Regions from separate parts of the Paenibacillus sp. 2TAB26 genome, predicted to be linked through region 1. Evidence: riboswitches for the same ligand, from Rfam matches in the RefSeq annotation. Region 1 holds a riboswitch; each other region holds the start of a gene.
The links. A riboswitch is a leader RNA that binds a small molecule or an ion and turns the genes downstream of it on or off. The one in region 1 is predicted to bind cyclic di-GMP.
Positions count from the first base shown of each region.

Region 2: linked by a shared signal. The riboswitch ahead of AB4Z50_RS30225 (transglutaminase-like domain-containing protein) and the one ahead of AB4Z50_RS01140 (SpaA isopeptide-forming pilin-related protein) in region 1 are both predicted to bind cyclic di-GMP.
Region 3: linked by a shared signal. The riboswitch ahead of AB4Z50_RS07425 (EAL domain-containing protein) and the one ahead of AB4Z50_RS01140 (SpaA isopeptide-forming pilin-related protein) in region 1 are both predicted to bind cyclic di-GMP.

Region 1 covers NZ_JBFRGC010000001.1:261,518-269,686, forward strand. Annotated here, with positions in the region: gene AB4Z50_RS01125 (stalk domain-containing protein) at 1-1,786, shown strand, start outside; gene AB4Z50_RS01130 (sensor histidine kinase) at 1,863-3,023, shown strand; gene AB4Z50_RS01135 (response regulator) at 3,031-3,759, shown strand; gene AB4Z50_RS01140 (SpaA isopeptide-forming pilin-related protein) at 3,911-5,506, opposite strand; cyclic di-GMP riboswitch class II at 5,538-5,621, opposite strand; gene AB4Z50_RS01145 (hypothetical protein) at 5,867-6,328, shown strand; gene AB4Z50_RS01150 (DEAD/DEAH box helicase) at 6,524-8,169, shown strand, end outside.
Region 2 covers NZ_JBFRGC010000035.1:213-8,381, reverse strand. Annotated here, with positions in the region: gene AB4Z50_RS30280 (anthranilate synthase component I family protein) at 1-485, shown strand, start outside; gene pabA (aminodeoxychorismate/anthranilate synthase component II) at 482-1,063, shown strand; gene pabC (aminodeoxychorismate lyase) at 1,060-1,950, shown strand; gene folP (dihydropteroate synthase) at 1,996-2,844, shown strand; gene folB (dihydroneopterin aldolase) at 2,906-3,292, shown strand; gene folK (2-amino-4-hydroxy-6-hydroxymethyldihydropteridine diphosphokinase) at 3,270-3,824, shown strand; gene AB4Z50_RS30250 (helix-turn-helix domain-containing protein) at 3,776-3,988, shown strand; partial or broken gene AB4Z50_RS30245 (tRNA-dihydrouridine synthase) at 4,047-4,213, shown strand; gene AB4Z50_RS30240 (tRNA-dihydrouridine synthase) at 4,225-4,338, shown strand; gene greA (transcription elongation factor GreA) at 4,748-5,224, shown strand; gene lysS (lysine--tRNA ligase) at 5,393-6,913, shown strand; cyclic di-GMP riboswitch class I at 7,083-7,161, shown strand; cyclic di-GMP riboswitch class I at 7,213-7,291, shown strand; gene AB4Z50_RS30225 (transglutaminase-like domain-containing protein) at 7,304-8,113, shown strand.
Region 3 covers NZ_JBFRGC010000005.1:337,970-346,138, reverse strand. Annotated here, with positions in the region: gene AB4Z50_RS07445 (RtcB family protein) at 1-943, shown strand, start outside; gene AB4Z50_RS07440 (nucleotidyltransferase domain-containing protein) at 1,147-1,992, shown strand; gene AB4Z50_RS07435 (methyltransferase domain-containing protein) at 2,033-3,298, shown strand; gene AB4Z50_RS07430 (metallophosphoesterase) at 3,304-5,889, shown strand; cyclic di-GMP riboswitch class I at 6,006-6,091, shown strand; gene AB4Z50_RS07425 (EAL domain-containing protein) at 6,176-8,169, shown strand, end outside.

The DNA.
Region 1 (8,169 bases):
GAACTCATTTGAAATGATGGCAGGCGGTCATACGCTATTAGTTAATGCGGGCGCAGTGGCTCCATTCTCACGCGATATTACAGGAGTAAGCGGCTCTTCCTATACTTCTCGTTCAGCGGTTGGTTATTCTCAGGATGGCACTAAAGTATATCTCATCACGAGTGAGCGCAGCGGCGGGAATACGGGTGTAAACTTGAAGGAGCTTCAGCAAATCATGCTGCAGCTAGGCGTATACAAAGGCGTCAATCTAGATGGCGGCGGTTCTACAACGATGATCGAGCGTCCACTGGGAACGAGCGATTTGAAGCTGTCGCATCCTACGCAATACGGCACCACCCAAAGAAGTGTTGCAAACGGCATAGGCGTATTCACTACTGCTCCAGCAGGTTCGTTGAAAGGCATTTCTGTGAGCGGCGCTAATGTTATGTTTATCGGTCAAAAATCGTCGTATTCATTAAAAGGCTATGACACGTACTATAACCCGTTTGAAGTAGACAATTCATCTGCCGTATGGAGCACCGAGAAAGCCATTGGCACGTTCAAAGGCAATGAATTCACTGCCACAAAGGCGGGTAAAACGAATCTCACTGTGAAATCAGGAGCGATCTCTACCAAACAAGAAATTGAAGTGATTGGACAGGACCAAATTGCATCGCTCTCCATTGATACGAGTGCAGGTGTGCTGGCAAAAGGAGCAACGATTTCTGTTCCGCTTACTGTAAAGCTGAAAAACGGAAATTCATATAAGCTTAGCGCTGACTCCGTGAAGTGGGAGTTTGTTGGATTTACCGCATCTAGAAGTGGCGACAGCCTAACTGTTCAGTCGGTTAACGCTGGTACAAGCACCGGGTATGCCATTGCTCGTTATGATGGTTTTCCGACAATGATTCCATTCACACAAGGTGAAGCAGTGAGCACCTTTGAGGATTTTGAAAAATCGACCTACCCCATTACATCACAGGTCACGCCTGCGACAACGACAGGAAGCGTAAGCTTGGTATCCGATTTCCAAGGACAAGCTTCTTCGAAAGCATTAAAGCTGGATTATGATTTCACAAACGGCACCGGAACTAAAGCATCGTATGTAGTATTTAATACAAACGGTCGTGCGATTGAGGGATCACCTACTTCCATGACGGTTGATCTTTATGGCGATAACAGCCTGAACTGGGTGCGCGCAGAGTTCATTGATGCGGATGGCAAAGCGCATCTTGTCGATCTTGCAAAACAGCTTGATTGGAGCGGCTGGAAGAATGTGAAGATGAATTTATCCTCTGTAGGGATGAAATTTCCTGTTAAACTAAAAAGAATTTACGTTGTGACGATCGCCGAAGGGCAGGATGAGCGTTCTGCAACAGGTTCTATTGGACTAGATAATATGAAGCTTCAATATCCGCCTTCCGTAACGGTTGATTCACAAACTAAGGTCGTAATGACTGTAGGCAAATCTGCTGCGACGGTTAATGGAAAAGCGATTACGCTTGATTCAGCACCCATCGTTTTGAATGGAACGACATTTGTACCTGTCCGGTTCGTATCCGATGCCATGGGAGCGAAGCTGTTATTTGACGGAAAAACGGGACAAGTCACCGTTCTTCGCGGCAATAAGCTGATGGAAATGACGCTCGGCAAAAAGGATCTAATTTTAAATGGCGCTCTGCAATCGTCAGATATTACGCCTATCGTTCGTAATAATCGGACGCTCATTCCGGTCCGTTTATTTTCAGAGAAACTAGGCCTAAAGGTCGGGTATGATGGGAAAGCGAAAAAGATTACCATCGATTAACGATGGACGAAATATATCCAATCTGTGGTATGATAGAGTAGATTAACCTTTAATATAGAAAGGTTGCCGATCTACAGTGGACCACCTTACAGTCGATATAAATCGAGTCATTAAAAACGCAATCGAAGTGATGGAAGACAGCAAATACCAGATTTATGAAATATGTGAATCCGCGCGCACGGAGCTAGAATCACTCGAGCAGGAGCTTGAAATTGTCCTTCAAGAAACGGTGAAGACAATTGACAAGGTTGACCAGCTGGAGCAAGACTATCGCCGTGCGCGTATAAGGCTGACAGAAGTGAGCCGAGATTTCGTACGCTACAAGGAAGATGACATTAAGTCTGCCTATGAGAAGGCTACACAAATCCAGCTGGATTTGATGGTGTACCGCGAGAAGGAATCCTACTTGAAAGCGCGTCGAGACGATCTGCAAAAACGTGTTCGAAATGTAGAGAATTCCATCGAGCGTGCTGAAACGATTGCTTCGCAAATAAATGTCGTACTTGAATATTTATCGGGTGATCTTAATCAGGTTACTCGTATTCTTGAGTCTGCCAAAACCAGGCAGCTGCTGGGATTGAAAATTATTTTGGCGCAAGAGGAAGAGCGTAAACGGATCGCTCGAGAAATCCATGATGGTCCCGCGCAATCACTCGCAAATATCGTTCTCCGAACAGAAATTGCAGAACGTATGCTAATCAAGCAGGAATTTGTGATGGTGCAGGAAGAATTAGTAGATTTAAAAGGACAAGTGCGCTCCGGCCTTGAGGAAATTCGCAAAATTATATTTAATTTGCGCCCGATGGCGTTGGATGATTTGGGACTTGTGCCGACTCTTCGTAAATTCACACAGGATTTTGAAGAGAAAACAAAAATACATACCATATTCGAGCTTATAGGTAAAGAAACTCGGATGCCCTCTGCAATGGAAGCGGCGATATACCGCTTAGTTCAGGAAGCTTTTACCAATGCACTAAAACATGCGAGCGCTTCACATGTAATGCTCGAGATTAACTATCAGCCACAGCATATTTCACTCGTAATTCAAGACAACGGCGTTGGATTTAACAGCGATTTAATCGAGCAGGATGCTACTCGAAACGCACATTTTGGATTGGTAGGGATGAGAGAACGCATTGAGCTAATAGAGGGAAGGATGGATATAGACTCAAATCCCGGTAGAGGGACGAAAATTATAATAGATATACCTACTACTGCCGAATCTAGAAAGGAGTAAGATGATGATGATCCAAAGAGCTGCAAGCAATGTGAATACAATCAAAATTTTACTTGCGGATGACCACCAGCTGTTTCGTGAAGGACTTAAGCGGATTCTAAATATGGAAGACGATCTTGAAGTTATCGGCGAATGTGGTGACGGCATTCAAGTTTTGGAGTTTTGCAATCATACCATTCCTGAGATTGTCCTGATGGATATTAATATGCCTATAGAGAACGGTGTCGTGACGACTGAACGATTAAAAAGCATGTTTCCTGATGTTAAGGTTATCATTTTATCTATCCACGACGATGAGAGCTATGTATTCGAAACCCTACGTAAAGGCGCTACGGGTTACCTTCTGAAGGATATGGAGGCAGAATCGCTAATTAACGCCATTCGTTCCGTTGTCCAAGGTCACGCCTATATCCATCCTAAAGTGACAGGCAAGCTTATTAACCAGCTTCGCCGTATGACGTATTTGGATGAGATGGGAATTGTCTCAGGAGCTGCAGCTGCTCAGGAACCGGGAGTTAAGTTCGTTGCTGGCGATGAAAGCCCATTAACACGCCGCGAGGCAGAGGTGTTAAGGCTTATGGCAGAGGGCAAGAGCAATAAGCTCATTGGAGAGTTTTTATTCATTAGCGAAAAGACGGTTAAAAACCATGTGAGCAGTATTTTGCAAAAGATGGAAGTTGATGACCGTACGCAAGCTGTTATCCAATCGATCAAATATGGATGGGTTACACTATAAGAGCTTTTTTGATCATTACTTACATATCGAGCAAATCCCCGTATCGGTTGATGCGGGTTTTTTTGTTTGCAAATATTGTTGTGTAAAAGAAAAACACTCCTAAGCTGTATAAGAACAGCCTAAGAGTGCGTTTTGGAACATATCATCTTAATTATTTTCTTTGTTTTTGTTTGCGAAGAGTAATGAATCCCGCTGAAAGGGCAAATGCCCCGATGAGATAATAGGGAACCGGGCTGCTTTCGCCTGTTTTTGGCAGAGTAGCAAGCGGGACTTGATCTTCATCTACAGCAACCACAGGATCGATTGGCGGCTCGCCCTCCCCGCCTTCATTTACTCCTCCAACAGGTGGATCTTCATCGTCAATTTCAACGATAGGTGTTGCTTCAGGTGACGATGTAGGTGTTATCGTTACCGTAGTTGTTGCAGTAGGCGTGTTGTTAGGCGTGCTCACAGGTGTGGAAGGTGGTGTATTGTTAGGTGTGCTCTCAGGTGTTGGAGTTGGTGTAGCTGTAGGCGTGCTCTCAGGTGTAGGAGTTGGTGTAGCTGTAGGCGTGCTCTCAGGTGTAGGAGTTGGTGTAGCTGTAGGCGTGCTCTCAGGTGTAGGAGTTGGTGTAGCAGTAGGTGTAGTCTCAGGTGTAGGAGTAGGAGTTGGAGTAGCAGTAGGTGTCGATGACGGTGTTGGAGTAGGCGTAGAGCAGGTTTCGCCTTCATTCACAAGCGAAAGCTCTTTCTCCTTGCCCCAATGGATCTTCAGCGTATTAGGTACAGCTTGTGGATCAGTTGGGTTGGCAAGCTCCGTATTCGTTGAAAAGCTTATGGAACCTTTTCCAGGAATTACGCCATTTCCTGTTTGAGTGGAATTCGGGATTTCCCATGAATAAGAAACCGCAATGTCACTCTCGTTGCTTACTTTCCAAGCTCTTGTTTTACTCGGGTCGGCGGAGCAAGCCGTTTCAAGTTTGAGCTTAGCCGTATTAATAACTGCTTTTTGCACAGATTTATCTGTGGTTACTACGATCTGCTGGGTAGCCACTAAATCGGTGGTAAAGCCATCTAAGGTTAATTCTTTTAATGTATAGGTACCGATAGGCAATTCGTTGAATTGCAAAATACCGTCACTATTGGTAACACCGCTTTTGACTAATTTACCGTCTTTCCAAAGCTCGAAGGTAATGCCTACATGAGGAGCCCCTTCGACATCATTTAAATGTTTGTTGATGATGATACTGCCCGTACAGCTGTTCGAAAGCTTTAGATTCCATGCTAAAATTTTGTCGCCATGAGCGCCGGGTCCTAATGTCTTAATTAAATCTCCGCTATAGATATCTAATTGATAAGGCAAACATTTTGGAATGTTAATCGTAACGGAGTAAGTACCTGCTTTTGGATATATAATAGACTGCCCCTCAAAAAATGTTTGCTTGTTGTATGGAATGGTTGTATCGCCGGGTCCAGGTGCCCAGTCAGCAGGGCCTTCATAGCCGGAGAAGCTGACTCTAACACAGTCTTTTAGCGTCTGGAACGTAGCGGTAGCTGTTCCGTTATTATTGACTACGATATTGGAATGCGTGGCAATGACATCCTTGCGATCCGATGAATACTGTGGACAGCTATTCTCATCTACGAGAGCCGCAGCATTCGTACCTTGATTGCTATCACCTTCCGCCATGGCAAGGGAACTAAGCGACAACGAAAAAATTAATAACAGAGCCAGGGCTAAACTGATTTTTTTCCTAAAATAACGCATCTTTCACTCTCCTCTTAGATACGTAGTGGGGTTCCAAGAGGGCCGGTTACACTACTAGCTCCATATAATCCAAGTGTCCAATTGTAGATTATACTTCATCGCTTCCCTAGTTATTTTGATTGTGAAAATCCACTCTCCCTTTCTATATGCGTGCACCGGTTAGATATGCATGCTTTCATATTAAAATGATAACATGTATTGGAAATTGCTCAAGGGTGTTTCTTTGTCAGAAAATGACTAATAATCATCATAAAACAGGATATATTTTTGGCATAACACACATTTTGTCACCTTGTCCCTTGATTGCGGAACCAGTGGGCTCTTCATGGCATATAGTGTCACAAAGAGGAGGTGGCCGCCATGTTTGAACTTCTACTTCTTGTTATTGGCTGTTATGCTTTGGCTGCATTGTCGGTGCATCTGGCGTATCGAATTTGGCGAGGGCGCCAGCAATCCAGCAAGCATTATGTGCTCGTAGCTGACGTTCAGCAAAACAATATGGAATGGTATGTACGTTCGCTGTTTTCTTTCTCTCGGCGAATGGGAAAAAATGTTCGTTTGACGATCGTAGATCAAGGGGTTACAGAGGAGACACTGGCTATTGTTGAACGATTAGCTAGAAGGGGCGATGAGGTCAGGATTCACTTTAATGGATCTAATCCGCTGTCTGGAAGCGAAGACGGTAAGCGCTCTCAAACAGAGGGTGTGGATGGAACTCAGCTGCTATGGCTGCTCCAGGCAGAAGGAGTTGTGTCGCTTTCCGATCACGCGGTGCTAATTGATTTGCAAAATCCGACAGATTTGTCGAAAATGCCATTTTAGTATATACTCTACGGTAAAGAAATAGTCGGAGTGAAGCACACTCAATAACGCAAATGCGTTGTTGGGTGTGCTTTTTTTTTGTTTACAGTGCTTGCAAACATCATTCTCGTTTTGTCTGGGAAGGGAGAGGCTGTATTTAACTTAACAGATGAATAATGAAGTCAGTTCTATAAAATGTCGAGGGAGCGAATAGAGATGAAAGCTCAATTGTATGTTGTGAAAGTGAAAGGCTGCTGGCAGGCTCGACTGACTATCAAGGCAATGGTGGATAAATACTTCTGGATGCATGGAGCGTTTGGTGAAGCGGGATTCTTGAACTACGAGATTGCAGAGGAGGGATGGCTGCTAAAAGAAGAACTGCCGCTCGGGGATGCGTGCATTGCAGTGGAGCTTTGGGATACGGCTATAAAACGTGGCAGCGGCGGCAGAAACGGTGCGAGTAAAAGCTTGAATGAAGGAGGACGAAATACTGATCATGAGGCGATTGAGCTGTTGGCGGCATGTGCGGAGGAAGCAAAAGCTGATGGGGCGGGTGGAGATGCAGCAGCTGGCGGGTTGAATAGTAGTAATCAGAAATCTAGCGAGTTAGAGAGAAATTATCGGAAATACAGTGGTGGAGTAGAGCAAGCAGTTCATAATGGCAAGATTAGTTTCGGGAGTCGTTGGCGCTTTTTGGGTAGTCGAGGGAAGCGGAAAGGAGCGTTGGCGATAGAGAGGTTTTTTGGTTTAGTGGAGAGGTGGGAGAAGGTAAGGGGCGCTGTGGTTGGGGAAATCGGAGGAGCAGCGCTTGCGAATAATGGTGAAAAGCGCAGCAGCGCTAAGCGTGTGGGTGGCGAGGAAGCGCGAGTTTATAGCGCTAAAGAGCTGGGAGAGATCGCGGCAGGAGCGAAGCTCGCCGCGGGTATGCTGCAGGGACGTGCGCTTTTGCGAAGCGAGGCGCACGCCCTGTTGTCTAGCGCAAGCTGTCCCGGTGCCGCGTCAAGCTGGAGAGAATTGCTCCAGCTTGCTTCGCTGCTCGGGCAGGTGCGCCTGAGCGGATCGATCGCCGCCGTGGGTGGCGGGCGATTGGACGCTTTAGGGCGCCGCAGGCGCGAGCGCAGCTGTTTGCGCTGCGGGAGCGGCGAGGCGCAAATGCACCGCACGGCATGTGCAGCGTGCGGGAGGCACTGCGCCTATTGCATGGCGTGCATTGGGATGGGGCGAAGCCGGGAATGTGAGCTGCTTATTACGGGGCAGCGCACGGGGGTGAATTGGACAGAGACGACGGTTCGCGGCTCTGGGAAGGGGTTGAGGCCGCTGACGTATGAACAGCGGCTTGGTAAATGGGGGCTTAGCCCTGCGCAGACAGCTGCAGCAGCCAAGGCACTGCAGTTTGTGGAAGAGCCGCCGATAGACGCGGCATTGTCAAAGCTGGACAAGCAGCGCCAGATGAGAGAGTTTCTGCTTTGGGCTGTAACAGGAGCTGGCAAAACGGAGATGATTTTTCCGCTTGTTGAGTCTGTCCTGCTGCGCGGCGGAAAGGCGATTATTGCCACACCGCGCCGTGATGTGGTGATCGAGCTTGACCCGCGTATTCGGAAAGCTTTTCCTAAGGCGTCAGTCGTAACATTATACGGTGGTAGTGATCAGCGCTGGGAAAGCGGAGATATTACGCTTGCCACAACGCATCAGCTGATGCGATTTTATCAAGGCTTTGATCTCGTTGTAGTTGATGAACTAGATGCATTTCCTTTTGCGGGTGACCCATTGCTGCATTTTGCAGCAGATAAGAGCTGTGCGCCAGGCGCTGCACGTTTGCTGCTGTCTGCTACGCCGCCTAGCGAGCTGCAAAGAGCAGCAAA
Region 2 (8,169 bases), on a different contig from region 1:
ATCTTGGGCGGATTTCAACCTACGGTACGGTTAAGGTCGAAGAGTTTATGGTTATTGAACAATATTCGCATGTTATGCATCTTGTTTCTCAGGTAGTAGGACAGCTTGCAAACGGAAAAGATGCTTACGATGTTATATCGGCTACCTTCCCCGGAGGAACGATTACAGGTGCTCCAAAAATTCGCACAATGGAAATCATAGAAGAGCTTGAACCGACACGCAGAGGACCGTATACGGGCTCGCTTGGATGGATTGACTACAGCGGGGATATGGAATTTAATATTATTATTAGAACAATGGTGCTTCAGGAAGGCGTTGTTCATATTCAAGCGGGAGCAGGCATCGTTATTGATTCTGAGCCGGAGCGGGAATATAAAGAATCGCTAAACAAGGCGAAGGCGTTATGGAAGGCCATTCAGTACAGCGAACGGTTTGCAGCAGTCGATTTGGCAGCGGAAACGGAAAAAGGGGGAGCCTTAACATGATACTTGTCATCGATAATTATGATTCCTTTACGTACAATTTAGTACAGTATTTGGGTGAGCTTGGGGAAGATATTACGGTAAAAAGAAACGACGAAATAGATTTAGCCGGAATCGAAGCATTAGCGCCCGATCATATTTTAATATCACCAGGTCCGTGTTCACCGAATGAAGCGGGCATTAGTTTATCTCTAATCGAGCATTTTAAAGGTAAAATCCCGATTTTTGGCGTATGTCTTGGTCATCAATCGATCGGACAAGCATTTGGCGGGGAAGTGGTACGTGCGGAGAAGCTGATGCACGGTAAAACGTCTGCCATTTATCATCAAGGAAAATCCGTGTTTGAAGGTTTGCCATCACCGTTTACCGCTACTCGCTATCATTCTCTTATCGTACGCCGTGAAACGCTGCCTGATTGCTTGGAAATAACAGCGGAAACCGATGAAGGAGAAATTATGGGTTTGCGTCATAAGGAATATGCAATTGAAGGGGTGCAATTTCACCCTGAGTCCATTATAACGGAGCATGGCTTGACGATGCTTCGTAATTTCTTGCAAAATCGGACGGGCGCAGTGCGATGAAGGTCGAACTGAACGGCTCCGTAATGGATGCGAGCGAAGCCGTGATCTCAGTTTATGATCACGGCTTTTTGTACGGTATAGGTTTGTTCGAGACTTTCCGCACGTATGAGGGGAAACCTTACTTACTAGACAGGCATATGAAGCGGTTATGCTCAGGTTGTGATCAGCTAGGAATTCAGTACACGCCTAATATGGAGGAGCTGCGAAGCTCTGTTAACGAGCTTCTTGAGGCGAATGAATTAAAAGATGGCTATATAAGACTAACCGTCAGTGCAGGCGAAGCTGAGCTAGGGTTGCCGACAGGAGATTATGAACAGCCGAATGTGTTAATGCTTGTAAAGGCGTTGCCGCCGGTTAATGATGCGGTTCATATGCGCGGACGGGAGCTGCGGCTTTTGCAGACAAGGAGGAATACGCCTGAGGGCGAGGTTCGCTTTAAGTCTCTCCATTATATGAACAATATTATTGCTAAGCGAGAGCTGCTTGCCAGTGGTGCTGCGTCTGGGGCCGAGGGTCTTATGCTCAGCCGAGAAGGATGGTTGGCGGAGGGAATCGTGAGCAACTTGTTTTTTGCTAAGGACAATGTTGTATATACGCCTGAACTGGCCACCGGCATATTGCCGGGCATTACACGCGAGCGAGTTCTGGAGCTGGCTGGCAGTGCAGGGTATGAAACCGAAGAGGGCCTTTATAGCTTAGAGAAGCTGCAAACGGCCGATGAGATTTGGCTCACCAATTCCATTCAGGAGCTCGTTCCCGTTACTCTGTTATTAGAAGCTGGCGGGGTGAGTAGAGTTATCGGCAACGGTCAAGCAGGTTCTATTACAAAGCAATTGCTTACTCTTTACCGACAGACGACAATTGACGGTGATGCTGGAGCTATCTAAGCTCTATAATCATGTAACATTAAGAAGAAGGATGGCGGTCTAACAATGGATCAACAACCAAATTTCTATAAAAGAGCATATGAGTTTGGCAGCGGAACGAGGCTGGAGCTAGGCGGGCGTACGTTGATAATGGGCATTTTGAATGCGACACCTGATTCATTCTCGGACGGCGGGAGCTATACGAGTGTCGATGCGGCTCTTGCCCGTGCGAAAGCGATGGTGGAGGAAGGTGCTGATATTATTGATATTGGCGGTGAATCGACACGTCCAGGATTTGAACCGGTGGGAGTGGAGGAAGAGCTGCGGCGTATCCTTCCTGTTATTCAGGCATTGCGTAAGGCGCTGCCGCACATCCCTTTATCCATCGATACATACAAAGCTGAGACTGCACGGCATGCGTTAGAGGCGGGTGCTCATATTATTAATGACATTTGGGGGCTTAAGGGCGACCCTAATATGGCCGCAGTTGCAGCTGAATATGCTTGTCCTGTCATCATCAATCATAACCGCCATGCGAGAGACTATAATGATTTTGTTCCCGATGTACTTGCAGATTTGCAGGGCAGTGTAAGCATTGCTCGAACGGCTGGCATCGCTGAAGATCAAATCTGGCTAGATCCGGGTATTGGTTTTGCCAAAACCTATGAGGATAATCTGGAGCTGCTTGGCCGTCTATCCGAGCTGCATGCACTTGGATATCCGGTGCTGCTTGGCACCTCGCGTAAACGTTTCATTAAGCAGACGCTGAATCTGCCTGTTGATGAGCTTGTTGAGGGAACGGCTGCGACGGTTGCTCTTGGCATTGCGCACGGCTGCCAAATCGTACGTGTGCATGATGTGCGTGCAATTAAGCGTACCGCACTTATGACGGACGCCATTTTATACCGACATTAATTGTGTTGTTGAATGCCATTTCTTATTTTAAATAAGGTACATCGTTAGGAGAGTGACTATAATGGATAAAATGATGATCAAAGGGATGAGGTTTTACGGCTACCACGGCGTATTTCCTGAAGAAAACAAGCTAGGCCAGAAATATTATGTGGATGTTGAACTCAAAATGGATTTGGAGCAAGCGGCGTTAACCGATGATTTGAACAGTACGGTGAATTATGCAGAAATCCACGCTCTCACGAAAACGATTGTAGAGGGCCCTCCGTTTAAGCTTATCGAAGCTTTAACAGGTCACATTGCATCGCAAGTACTGGAAGTTTATACTATGGTAAATGAAGTGACGGTTCGAGTAACGAAGCCAAACCCGCCGTTTGATATCCATTTTGACGGGGTAACGGTAGAACTGCGCAGAAAGCGGGACAATGATGGAAGAACAATTCCCGCTTGATGGCGCACAGGCAGAGGCATATATTGCTTTAGGATCTAACATGGGAAACCGTGAGCAACTGCTGCTGGAAGCGATTAGCCTCATCGATGCGCACCCGAGCATCGTGGTAAGCAGAGTGTCAGGCATGTATGAGACTGATCCGGTAGGCTACACAGAGCAACCGCCCTTTATCAATATGGCATTAGCTGTACGAACGACACTATCTCCATTAATGCTTTTGCGTCAGCTTTTGGAGTACGAGCAGCAGCTCGGTAGAGTTCGACAAATTCGTTGGGGACCGAGAACCATTGACCTTGATCTGCTCCTATACGATAATGTCAGAATGGATCAAGAGGAATTAACTTTGCCGCATCCGCGTATGATGGAGCGGTCGTTCGTTCTCGTTCCGCTGCATGATGTTTTGGATCAAACACATCGGCTGCAGTCCGAGGTAAGCGCAGTATCTGAAGCAGCGCTTCTGGATGGAAAGGAAGGCATTACGTTATGGAAAACAATCAATTGGCGCAGCGCGTCAGAGCCTTTCGAAAGCTGAAGGGCTATACTCAGCAGGAGCTGGCCAAGGAGCTTGGCGTATCGGTGGCCGTTCTTGGCTCATTGGAGCGAGGAACAAGAAAGACGGATACGAAGTTATTAAATCATATCGCAAAGACGCTCGGAATCAGCTATGAGGAATTAATGTCTGATAACCGTGAATAGTGCTGTCTGGTACACAAGACATGAACAATAAGCAGTTAGAAGAGGAGGAAGGAGTGACATGCTGAAAATCGGTGGCATCGAAATGAAGAACAGAGTAGTGCTAGCGCCGATGGCAAGCGTGTGCTATCCTGCCTTTGATTAATTGACAAGGAGTTTGGAACGGGTCTTGTATGTGCGGAGATGGTAAGCGACAAGGCCATTTTGCATGGTAGTATACGGGTAAGGCTAATTGGGACATTATAAAGGATGTCAAAGTAGCGGTATCGATTCCCGTAATTGGGAATGGCGACGTTTTCTCACCAGAGGATGCAAAAGGCTGCTCGAACATACCGGCCGTGATCCGATGGTAGCGATTTTGGAAAACTACGTCCACTCGCTTGGAGAGGACGAAGAATTTCAAGCTGTCAGCGCTGTTTCAGCAATGAAGCGGGTTCTGCAGAAGTAGATGCTTACTAAAATACAAATAGATCGGTTATGCGATTTACCCCGTAACGGGAGCGAGCCGACACCATTCGACAAAAGCCGCTATCATGCGGCTTCTGCTCTACATTTCAGAAATGAAACGGTTTCAATGGGTCGTCTGGCTTTGATTGACATTCAGGGTAACTTTGCAATATAATCGTGCAATATAATCTAACGAAGACATCAAGAGCGCTTCAAACAACAGTTGGTATGAGGAATAAGAAGCGTAATATATTAGGTAACAGTGAATTCATACAAGGTATGAAAAATTAGTCACATGACAGGAGAATCGGAAAGATGAACGATAAGCAAATCATTCTGACTCAAGAAGGGCTGCGAAAGCTCGAAGATGAATTAGAGCACTTAAAGTCGGTCAAGCGTCGTGAAGTAGCTGAACGTATTAAAGTAGCAATTGGCTATGGTGATATAAGCGAAAACTCGGAATATGAAGATGCGAAGAATGAGCAAGCATTTATCGAAGGCCGTGTTCTTACCCTTGAGAAAATGTTGCGCAATGCGCGCATTATAAATAATGACGATATTGATATTGATACCGTGAGCATCGGTTCGATCGTAACGGTTGAGGATATGGAGTATGGCGACACAATGGATTATTCCATTGTTGGTACAGCGGAAGCAGATCCTTTGCAAAACAAGATTTCAAATGAAAGCCCGGTTGGTAAAGCGATTCTAGGCAAGAAAAAAGGCACCGTTGTCGAAGTTAGCGTACCAGTCGGCATTATTCAATACAAAATTCTCGATATCAAAAAATAATGTTTGCTATGAGCGGTTCAAAAAGCTTCCTTGTAGGAAGCTTTTTGAACGTTTAAAATATAAGAACGTATATTACAGGTCTATACATTGCTTATATTTTATTGCGAAACGAGATTTTGCTGCATGAATCCGGTGACAGCTGCTTGCTTTTGCCGAATGATCAAGGAGATGAAAGAAGTGGAACAAGAAAACAATGAACAGCAGGAGCTAAGTGAGCTCTTGCAAATTCGCAGAAACAAATTGGACGAGCTTAGAGGGCTAGGTGTGGACCCATTCGGCCGAAAGTTCGAACGCACTCATAACGCCAAAGATATTGTACAAGCCTATGAAGGGCTCAGTAAAGAAGAAATAGAAGAAAAAGCGGTTGAAGTGCGTATTGCTGGCCGTATTATGCAGAAACGCGGCATGGGCAAAGCGGGTTTTGCTACGATTCAAGATTTGAGCGGCAAGGTTCAAATTTATGTTCGTAAAGATTCCGTTGAAGAGCATAAGTTTGCAGCTTTTGATTTGCTAGACATCGGTGACATCATTGGCGTAGTAGGCGTTGTATTCAAAACGAATACAGGCGAAGTCTCTGTCAAAGCACGTGATATTGAAGTTTTGACAAAGTCGCTACTTCCATTGCCCGATAAATATCATGGCTTGAAAGACGTCGAGCTTCGTTATCGTCAGCGTTATGTTGACCTTATCGTGAATCCCGACGTCCAACAAACCTTTATTACTCGTTCCAAAATCATTCAATCCATGCGTCGCTACCTAGATTCCCGCGGGTATTTAGAAGTAGAAACACCAACGCTGCATTCCATTGCAGGCGGTGCTGCAGCACGCCCTTTCGAAACGCATCATAATGCGCTGGACATGCAGCTCTACATGCGTATTGCAATCGAGCTTCATTTGAAGCGACTGATTGTAGGCGGATTGGAGAAAGTATATGAGATCGGCCGTGTATACCGGAATGAGGGGATTTCGACTCGCCACAATCCAGAGTTTACAATGATTGAGCTTTACGAGGCTTATGCTGATTACAAGGATATTATGGCATTGACAGAGAATGTCATCGCACATATTGCGCAAGAGGTTCTTGGAACAACGAAAATCACTTATCAAGGCCAAGAGATTGATTTGACACCTCAGTGGCGCCGTGTCAGCATGGTTGAGCTTGTCAAAGAAACGACTGGCGTAGATTTCGGCGTGGAAATGAGCGACGAGGAAGCCCATCGTTTGGCGAAAGAACACAAAGTTGCCGTTGATCCGCATATGACATTTGGTCATATTCTCAACGCTTTCTTTGAACAGTTCGGTGAGCACACGCTTATTCAGCCAACCTTTGTTACAGGACATCCGGTTGCTATTTCGCCGCTTGCTAAGAAGAGCGAAGCAGATCCACGCTTCACCGATCGTTTTGAGCTATTCATCGTAGCACGTGAGCATGCTAATGCATTTACGGAGCTTAACGATCCGATCGATCAGCGTGAGCGTTTCGAGTCGCAGCTTGTTGAGCGTGAGCATGGAAATGACGAGGCGCATGAGATGGATGAAGACTTTATCCGCGCTCTGGAATACGGCATGCCGCCAACAGGCGGACTAGGAATCGGTATCGACCGATTGATCATGCTTCTAACAGATGCTCCATCTATTCGTGATGTACTGTTGTTCCCTCATATGAGAGATCAGCGTTCTGCTGAATAAGAAAGAGACCAAGGAACCTTATGGCTTTTAGAAGCCATAAGGTTCTTTTTTTTCTAATATCGAGAATTTGCAACAACAATCCTTAAAAACATTCAAATTATGATTGATATTGTAGTACAATCTATTGATTTGCTAGATTCATATGGTAGAATAGAACTAATAAAGCGCTACACGATAACGGCAAACCTATCGAAAGGTAGGGACGCAAAGCTAAAGGGCCTTCCGTAAGATGGCAGCCAGCTACCGAATGAACAGGCTTTTTTTTGTTTGTATAGGGGAAATTCATCACAAAGCGCTTCACACGATAATGGCAAACCTATCGAAAGGTAGGGACGCAAAGCTAAAGGGCCTTCCGTAAGATGGCAGCCAGCTACCGAAGGGAGTATATTCATGCGTAAATTTATGTTAGTCATCGCAGCTTTTGTTCTTTTTGCATCCATCCATGTAACGGTCGTTCAGGCAAATGAAGCGGATTCATCTGATTGGCTCAATACGGGGAATTTAGATAAGGGTGTTGTCTCCGTACAATATACAGTGAACACTAAAGTGAAAACGAAGCTTATGATCGCAAAAGGCGCATCAAATTATACATATAATCTAACCGGCGGAAAAACGGCTGAGAAGTTTCCATTGCAGCTTGGCAATGGCGAATATACGATATCTGTTCTAGAGAATACAACAGGCAACAAATACAAACTGGCGAAGAAAGAAACCGTGACGCTTGATTTGAAAGACAACAAGGTTTTGTACTTGAATTCCATCCAGAACATTGACTGGTCGAATGCGAGCAGCGCCATCGTCAAGGCAAAAGAATTAGCGAGCAATAAAAAAACGGATATGGAGAAAGTAAAGGCAATCTACGAGTATATTATTACGAATGTAAGTTATGATAATCAATTAGCTGCTAATCTGTCAGTTGATTACCTCCCCAATATTGATCTCACATTTAAATCGAGAAAGGATATCTGCTACGGATACGCTTCATTGTTTGCGGCAATGCTGCGGAGCGTGGATATCCCTACGAAGCTCTTGATGGGACAATCTACTTATGTGGATGTTTATCATGCTTGGAACGAAGTGTACTTGGATGGGAAATGGGTTACGATTGATACGACAGTTGATGCGGGTCTAAAGAAGGGCAAGAAAAAGTATGAGCTTATCAAGGATGCAGCTCAATATACAGTTACAAAAACATATTAGAAGTCATACGAGCTTGCGGAAATCGCAGAGCTCGTTTTTTTATGTCTTTCTTCAAT
Region 3 (8,169 bases), on a different contig from region 1:
TTTAACCCATGTGGAGAGCAGCCGCTTTGATTTTGACGAAGAGGCGCTGGATAAGTTTCCTGAAGTTGTCTGGCATCGCGCGCATCGCCAGCTCGGCACACTTGGTGGCGGCAATCATTTTGTAGAAATTCAAACGATTGAAATTGCCGAGAAAAACAGAGAAATTGCCGAAGCATGGGGGCTGTTCGACGGCCAAGTGGTCATTATGATTCATTCCGGCTCACGGGCTTGGGGAGGTGCGGTCAGTCAATATTGCAGCACGGACATTGCCAAAATGATGCGTCAGGAAGGCATAGGCACCGCTGATCCTAAGCTGCTATATGCGCCGTTATCCCATCCGCTCGGCCAAACGTATGTCAACCTCATGTACTCGGCCTTGAATTATGCGGTCGTGAATCGCCACCTGATTGCATACGCTGTCCGGGAGGCGGGCAAGGATGTGTTCGGCTCCAAATTCGAGCTGCGCACATTGTATGATCTCATGCATAACTACGCATGGGAGGAAGATCAAGATGAGCAGTCCTATTTCGTTCATCGCAAGGGTGCAACAAGAGCGCTGCCGGCAGGACATCCGGATAACCCTGAGCCGTATCGGAGCACGGGACATCCGGCGCTTATACCAGGATCGATGGGCACTGCCTCGTATATTATGGTCGGAAGCGCTGAAGGGAAAGCGAATCATTATTCCATCTGTCATGGCGCAGGACGAATCAGGTCACGGAACGCAACGAAGCAGCTCGTATCGGTAGAAGAGGTTGCTATTGCAATGCGTGTAGGCACGGATGATGAAATCGTCGTAAACCAGCGCTCTATGGAGTCGCTGGTCGATGAATCACCGCAGGCATACAAGGATGTAGATCAAATCATTGAGAGTGTAGTCAGAGCCGGGCTTGCGCAGGTCGTAGCAAAATGCAAACCGTTAGCTGCTGTCAAAGGAACCTAAATAAAGGAAAAGAAGGGGGACGAGGAGAATGTTTAACCAATATCTAGAAGTACAGTTAGTTAACGTAAATGATGAACAATCCAATTCTTTTAATTTAAGCAAAGAGAATAGCTCCACTCCTCGGACCCGTTGTTTGGTATTTGAAGGGAAGCGTGTACTGACCTCGTGTTAGCTGCATTGCTGACTATTCTTTTTCCTAGACTATGGACGATCTTGTCCATGGTCTTTTTTTTTGCAAGAAGAAGCTGAGTAAAGGAGTGTCTAGAATGACCAACATACATGAAAATATTTTGCTGGAACTGGGTAAAATCGAGCGGGAGGAACAGGTTCGCATCGTTTACGCGTGTGAATCAGGAAGCAGGGCTTGGGGTTTCCCTTCTAAGGACAGCGATTACGACGTGCGATTTATTTACGTCAGGCCGGTGGAATGGTATTTATCGATATTTGACAAAAGAGATGTAATCGAACGGCCTATAAGTGATCTTCTCGATATTAACGGCTGGGATTTGCGCAAAGCGCTTAATCTGTTTCGCAAGTCGAATCCGCCTCTGCTCGAATGGCTGCAATCACCGATTCCATACTTTACGAAATACTCAGTAGCCAAACAAATCCAAAGTGTCTCTCCGTTATCTTTCTCGCCGAAGTCGTGCATGTACCATTATCTCCATATGGCTAAAGGGAACTACCGAGAGTATCTGCAAGGCGAGCAAGTGAAAATAAAAAAGTATTTTTATGTGTTAAGGCCGATTCTTGCTTGCGGCTGGATTGCGAAGTACAACTCGATGCCTCCAAACGAATTTGATCGTTTAGTAGAGGCGCTTATTCCTGAGCAGAGCGAGCTGAGGGCTACGGTTGAACAATTGCTGCGCAGGAAAAAAGCGGGCGACGAGCTCGATTATGAGCCTAGGCTGCAAGTTATTAACTCCTATTTGGAGGAGCGAATGGTTCATTTTGAACAAATCGCACTCGAAATGGGTCAAGGGGGAACTGCGCAGGACAATCAGCTTGATGACTTGTTCCGCAGAGCATTACAAGAGGTTTGGGATTAAATAGTGTTGCTTTTAATTGATAAGTAAGGGGAAGTTAAGGATGGCTATCGTGCAAGTGAAATCGACGAACCCAAGCTTTTCGTTCGTCATTAGAAAAAACCCGGGGTCAGGCATGCTGCTGCGCGCCGTTCGCAAAGGAATGGCCTACGGCTGGTATACCGATGAAGCAACCTTCAACGTTTATTTTAAGGATGCCGACAATGAGGTTTCATACAAGCAGCATAGGCAGGACCAATTTGAGTACCTCAATGTATCGCGATATAATACGCCGCTCTTTGTACTGGGAGCGATTAATGAATTTTTTGCAGCGCCGCTTAAAGCGCAGCATTCGAGTGACACGGAGCAATACGAGCATACCTTCCATATCAATATGATTCATATTGAGCTCTTGCGTTATATTCATTTTTTTGAGAAGCATCTTACCGACTATACATTTGAAGCAGTACATCTGGCGCATAAGAGCTATTCGCTTACCATTAAGACACATAAATCGTTATATGAGCTTATGCATGTCGTTAGTGTGCTTTGTCTCTTCCTTTCGATGTTCAGCGACGAATACATCGATATTTCTGATGATGTGTTGATTAAATATGTGAAGAGTATCCAAATTATCGACGCGCCCTTTTATATACGAAGCTTGTTTGCCCGCAATTTTCTAGCTTCAAGAGACCGGTTCAAGAAATATAAAGAAGAGCTGGAGAAAACAGATCGTTATGCGGTTCAATTGGCCTTCGGCGGGACGGCTCAGCAGCGGAGAAGCTATATCGGAAGTGTGCTTCCGTTCAATAAGGCCATTCTCGATGTTGGCTGCGGAGAAGGCTTCTATGCGATTCCATTTGCATCCAAAATTGAAGACAGCTACTACGCGGTTGATATCCATGAGCCGCTGCTAGAGGTGGTAGAGCGGAAGGCGAAAGCAAAGGAACTGGACAACATCGCTACCTTTCCTTCCATTGAACATTTTCTAGAGGCTTATAACGGCGAGCAGGTGGATGTCATTTTGACCGAGGTTATTGAGCATATGAGTCTAAATGAGGCAGCTGTTCTGATACGGCAAATATGCGAACATGTTGATTTTGATTATTTTGTGCTGACAACACCTAATGCAGAGTTTAATGCTTATTATGAGCTGGAAGACTTCCGGCATGATGACCATAAATGGGAGCTTGGGCGAGCGGAATTTCAAGAGTGGCTGCTCGAAACGATTAAAGATCAATCCGTGGAAAGCCAATATGTCGCAATCGGCGATGGAGTGAACGGTATACAAACGACGCAGGGTGCGATTTTGCGGAAGAGGAGAGAGTAGCGTCAATGGAAATGAGAACGAGAGTCCATACGATTTTTATGCTGATTGGCACGACGGAATGCGGGAAAACAACCTTTGCAAATGAAGTGCTGATGCCGCAGCTGCGATTTAGGGATGACAGCAAGGGCATGAATGCGAACGTGCAATATATTTCATCCGATAGCATTAGACAAGAGCTTCTAGGCTCTGATTATGATAAATATGATCAAATCATGCTTGAAGCGAGCGATCAGGCTTTCCGCCTTTTGTTCGAGAAGCTGCGGCTGGTCACTACTTTCCCCATCAATGCGGAATTTGTTGTCGTGGATACAACAGGTTTGTCGGAGGATTTCCGGGCGAGAGTGAGGGAGGTTGCAAAGGAAAATAACTACAACCTTGAAGTCGTGCTGTTTGATTACAAGAAGCGGGATGATTATTATTCATCGGAGCGTTCGAAGAAACTGATAACGAGCCACATTAATCGTTTGCGCAAGGACGTGCTTGGTTCGCTCTCGAGGGAGAAATATAGCAAAGTTCATAAGGTGCGGGCTAAAGATTTTTATTCCCCTATGGATAAGGTTGCGAATCCGGATTATAAGATTATAATCGAGGATGCTGCTGAGTATTTGGACGTTTTTTTACCGCTGGACCAGAAGACGATTATCGTCGGTGACGTTCACGAATGTGTGGATGAGCTGAAGGCTTTGCTCGTTAGCCATGGGTTTCAACTAGAGGGCAATGTATTGGTTGAGACAGGAAAGGTCAGCGGTACAAAAGTATTGCTCGTTGGAGATTGGATCGATAAGGGAAGCCGCACTAAGGAAATCATTGATTTCCTATATACGAATCAGGATAAGTTTTTGTTTGTGCTTGGCAATCATGAAAACTTCGTCCATAAATATATGCGTGGTGAAATCAAAGGTGTGGAAGAGGAGCTGCTGCATGCCTACTTCGATTCGACTGAGGTGCTGAGAGGCGATGCTGAGCTGCTTCAGAAGTTTAATCATCTCGTATCGCTGTCGAAGCCTTTCTACAGAATGGTAGGAAAATCAGGACCATCCTATTATGTGACTCACGCGCCATGCGAGAACAAATATATTGGCAAGCTGGATGTGAATTCGATCCGTCATCAGCGCAATTTTAGACTCGACCGATCGGCGCCGATTGAAGCACAGCTTGCGTTTCTGAAGCGGGATGCAGCAGGAAACCAGCCGTATCATGTTTTTGGACATGTGGCTGCTAAACAAACATTTCGGATCAGAAATAAAATCCATTTGGATTCAGGCGCAGTTCACGGCAATCTGCTAACCTCGGTTTCTCTGTCGGTGAAGCCGACTTTCAAATCACAGAAATCGGCAATAGCCGGCATGGAAGGCGAGCTTCCTGCTCTCTTCAAAGAGGAACGCAAAGTATCGCTGCAGGAGCTGGATGATGATGAAGCCCGCAGATTGCAGTATTGCTCGCGCAATAAAATTAACTTTATTTCAGGAACCATGTCTCCTGCAGATAAGGATGAAGCGGCGGGTGAGCTGGAATCGCTGAGGAAAGGGCTGAACTATTTTATGGAGCGCGGTGTTAAAGAGGTCGTGCTGCAGCCCAAATATATGGGATCACGCTGCAATGTTTATTTGCATGCAGATATCGAGCAATGTTTTGCAGTGAGCCGCAATGGGTACAAAATAAATAAGGTTGACCTAACCGCTGTTTATGAGCGACTGCTGCAAAGATTCGGAAGCTACATGAAGGAAAACGATATATCGATGCTTCTGCTGGATGGCGAGCTTTTGCCATGGGAGGCGCTGGGAGAAGGTCTCATCGAAAAGCAGTTTAAGCCAATTGAGAAGGGGCTTGAGACAGAGCTTGCATTCCTGAAGGCGAATGGATTCGAGGAAGCGTTCGGAAAGCTTGCGCATGATTTCAAGGAAAGTGGTTTTGAAAAGGATCAGTTTCACCTTAGCAAAGGGGCTATTAATGAGAAATATGGCCTAGCCGTCTACCAAAACTTTAAACATGTTCATTCTATTCTTGAGAAAAACAGGCCAATTGATGAGCATATCAAAGCATATGAAACGTATAAGAGGCAGCTGGAGCTGTATGCCGAGGCTGGGGAGCTTGAATACAAGCCATTTTCGCTGCTCAAAATCGTATACGTAGACGGAAGCGAGCAGCTGCCAGCGTGGAAAACCTCGGAGATGTATCGTTTCCTCTCTGACGATCCATTCATCACGCTTGTTCTGTCTGATGCGGAGAGCTATGAGCTTGCAGAAAAATATTTCTACACGCTTACGGTAGACAATCATATGGAAGGTGTCGTGATTAAGCCGGAGATGCCTCAGCCGTACACGGTTCCCTATATGAAAGTGCGCAATAAGGAATACATGTCTATTATTTACGGTTATGATTATAGATTTCCGCACAAGTACAATAAGCTCATCAAGCAAAAAAATATTACGCAAAAGCTTCGTACATCATTTAACGAGTACCGGCTAGGACAGCATATGCTGGCGATTCCTTTTGCTGAAATTGCTCCAGAAAACGATGGATATCAAGCGGCTGTTGCGAATCTTTTGTTTGAGGTTGCCAAAGAGAAGGAAATAGATCCTAGATTGTAAATCATCAATATACCAAACCTCCCAAAATGGGAGGTTTTTCTACATCATTCGACCTATTATGAAATTGGTTATGGTATATATCGGAATAATATGGAATACTGGTATATGTAAAAAGTCCTAGTAAAAAGCAAAGTTGTCGAAAGACAATGACGCAAAGCCAACAGGCCTAAAGGAAATTTCCAAAGGTGGCTGGGTTGCCAAAAGGATGAGTGATAACATACCTATATCCTCTCCTTAAAAACTTCAGGTTACCGCCTACGTTATGAATAAGAGGGGATATTTAGCAATGAAACAAATGATTAAACGTTTTAATGGCAATGTTAATGTTGGTAGTTTTAATATTGTTCAAAAGTTAGCTAATTTAGGCTACTGGGAGTTTGACCATATTCGCAGAGAAGCATCCTGGTCGAATCAAATGTTCGAAATATATGGTATGAAATCTGATTTCTCGATGACGATTGAACAATTTTTTGAGTTCGTGCATCCCGAAGATCGTGAGCGCGTTAATGAGCAGTTCCACCTTGCAATTGAATCAAAAAAGGAAAGCGTTTCCGAGTACAGAATCGTTCGTCAGGGCGGTGAAGTTAGACATGTGGTGGAAAACATTACGTTCATACGGAATGCCGAAAACGAGATATTGTTGACGATAGGCATGATTCAGGATGTTACGGAAAATAAAAAAATACAGCATCGCCTCACACTAGAAGAGCAGCTTTATAAATCGATATTTGAAAACAATCCTGATGCTGTCTTTTCTTTAGACGCACAAGGGCGTTTTTTGTCATGCAATTCAGTGCTTGAGCAACTTTTTGGATATACGAAAGAGGAAATTATTAATGATAGTTTTCATAAATTTGTAGATGCCGCAGCGCTGGATAAAACGATTCAATATTTTGAGCAAACGGTCAAGACGCTGAATCCTCAAAACTATGATACGACAGGCATTACGAGAACAGGGCAAACGGTCGAATTTAATGTGACCAATATTCCAATCATTATTAATAAAAAGCTTATCGGTGTCTACGGCATTGCCAAGGATATTACGCAGCAAAAAATGATTGAGCAGTCGTTGACTGAGACCGAATTAAAATACCGCAGTATTGTCGAGCAATCCATTGTCGGTATTTTTGTCGCGCAGAAAAACAACTTCGTTTATTCAAATGATCAGCTCAATAAAATGTTCGGTTATGACTCCTTGATCGGTATGGATATTATACAGACGATTCATCCCTCAGACCGTGAAGCCGTCGTTAATCAGCTAACGAAGTTACAGGAGGGGCAGTCTTTATCTAATTTCTGCCACAGAGCCATTAAACAAGATGGGACGAATATTCATTGCGAAGTGCACTATAATCAAGTGTCAAATATGGGTGAGCAAGCGATCGTTGGCGTAGTCCTTGATATTACGGATCGAAGCAAGGCTGAGGAATTAAATCAATATTTGGCTTACCACGATTATTTAACGGAGATGCCAAATCGCAGAATGTTTGAAGACCAGCTAGATAAGCAGCTAAGGGTAAGCGAGTATTTTAAGCAGAGGCTGGCGATCATGCTGATTGACGTGGATCGTTTCAAATATGTAAATGATACGCTGGGGCATCCGATTGGGGATGAGCTGCTGAAACAAATCGCCTTCCGATTGATGAGCAATTTACGTGATGGCCAAACCGTATTCCGACTTGGCGGAGACGAATTTGCAATTATTATAGCTGATGTAAAGCAGCAAAACGAAATTAAGGATATGGCAGCTACTATTATTAGGCTTATCAATGAGCAATTTTTGATAGAAGGATATGAGCTGAATGTAACTGCAAGTATTGGAATCAGTCAATCGCCTGGCGATGGGAGCTCGGTGGAGCAGTTGATGAAAAATGCGAATGCGGCTCTTTATCATGCGAAGTCCAGAGGCAGCAACCAATCACAGTGCTATTCCGCTTCTTTAAATGTGCAATCATTCAAATTATTTTCACTCAGCAATGATTTGCGTAAAGCGCAGGAAAGAGGAGAGCTGTTCCTTCATTATATGCCTCGCGTACATTCGCAAACGATGGAAATTGTTGGCGTTGAGGCGCTGCTGCGCTGGAATCATCCGGATTGGGGATTGGTTGCTCCGTCTGAATTCATACCGATCGCAGAGGAAACGGGGCTTATTGTATCGATAGGAGAATGGGTGCTTCGCGAAGCCTGTATGCAGCATAAACGGTGGCAGAGCTTAGGCCTGCCTTCGGTTACGCTGTCGGTTAACTTTTCGGTGCAGCAGCTTCTTCAGCAAAATATATT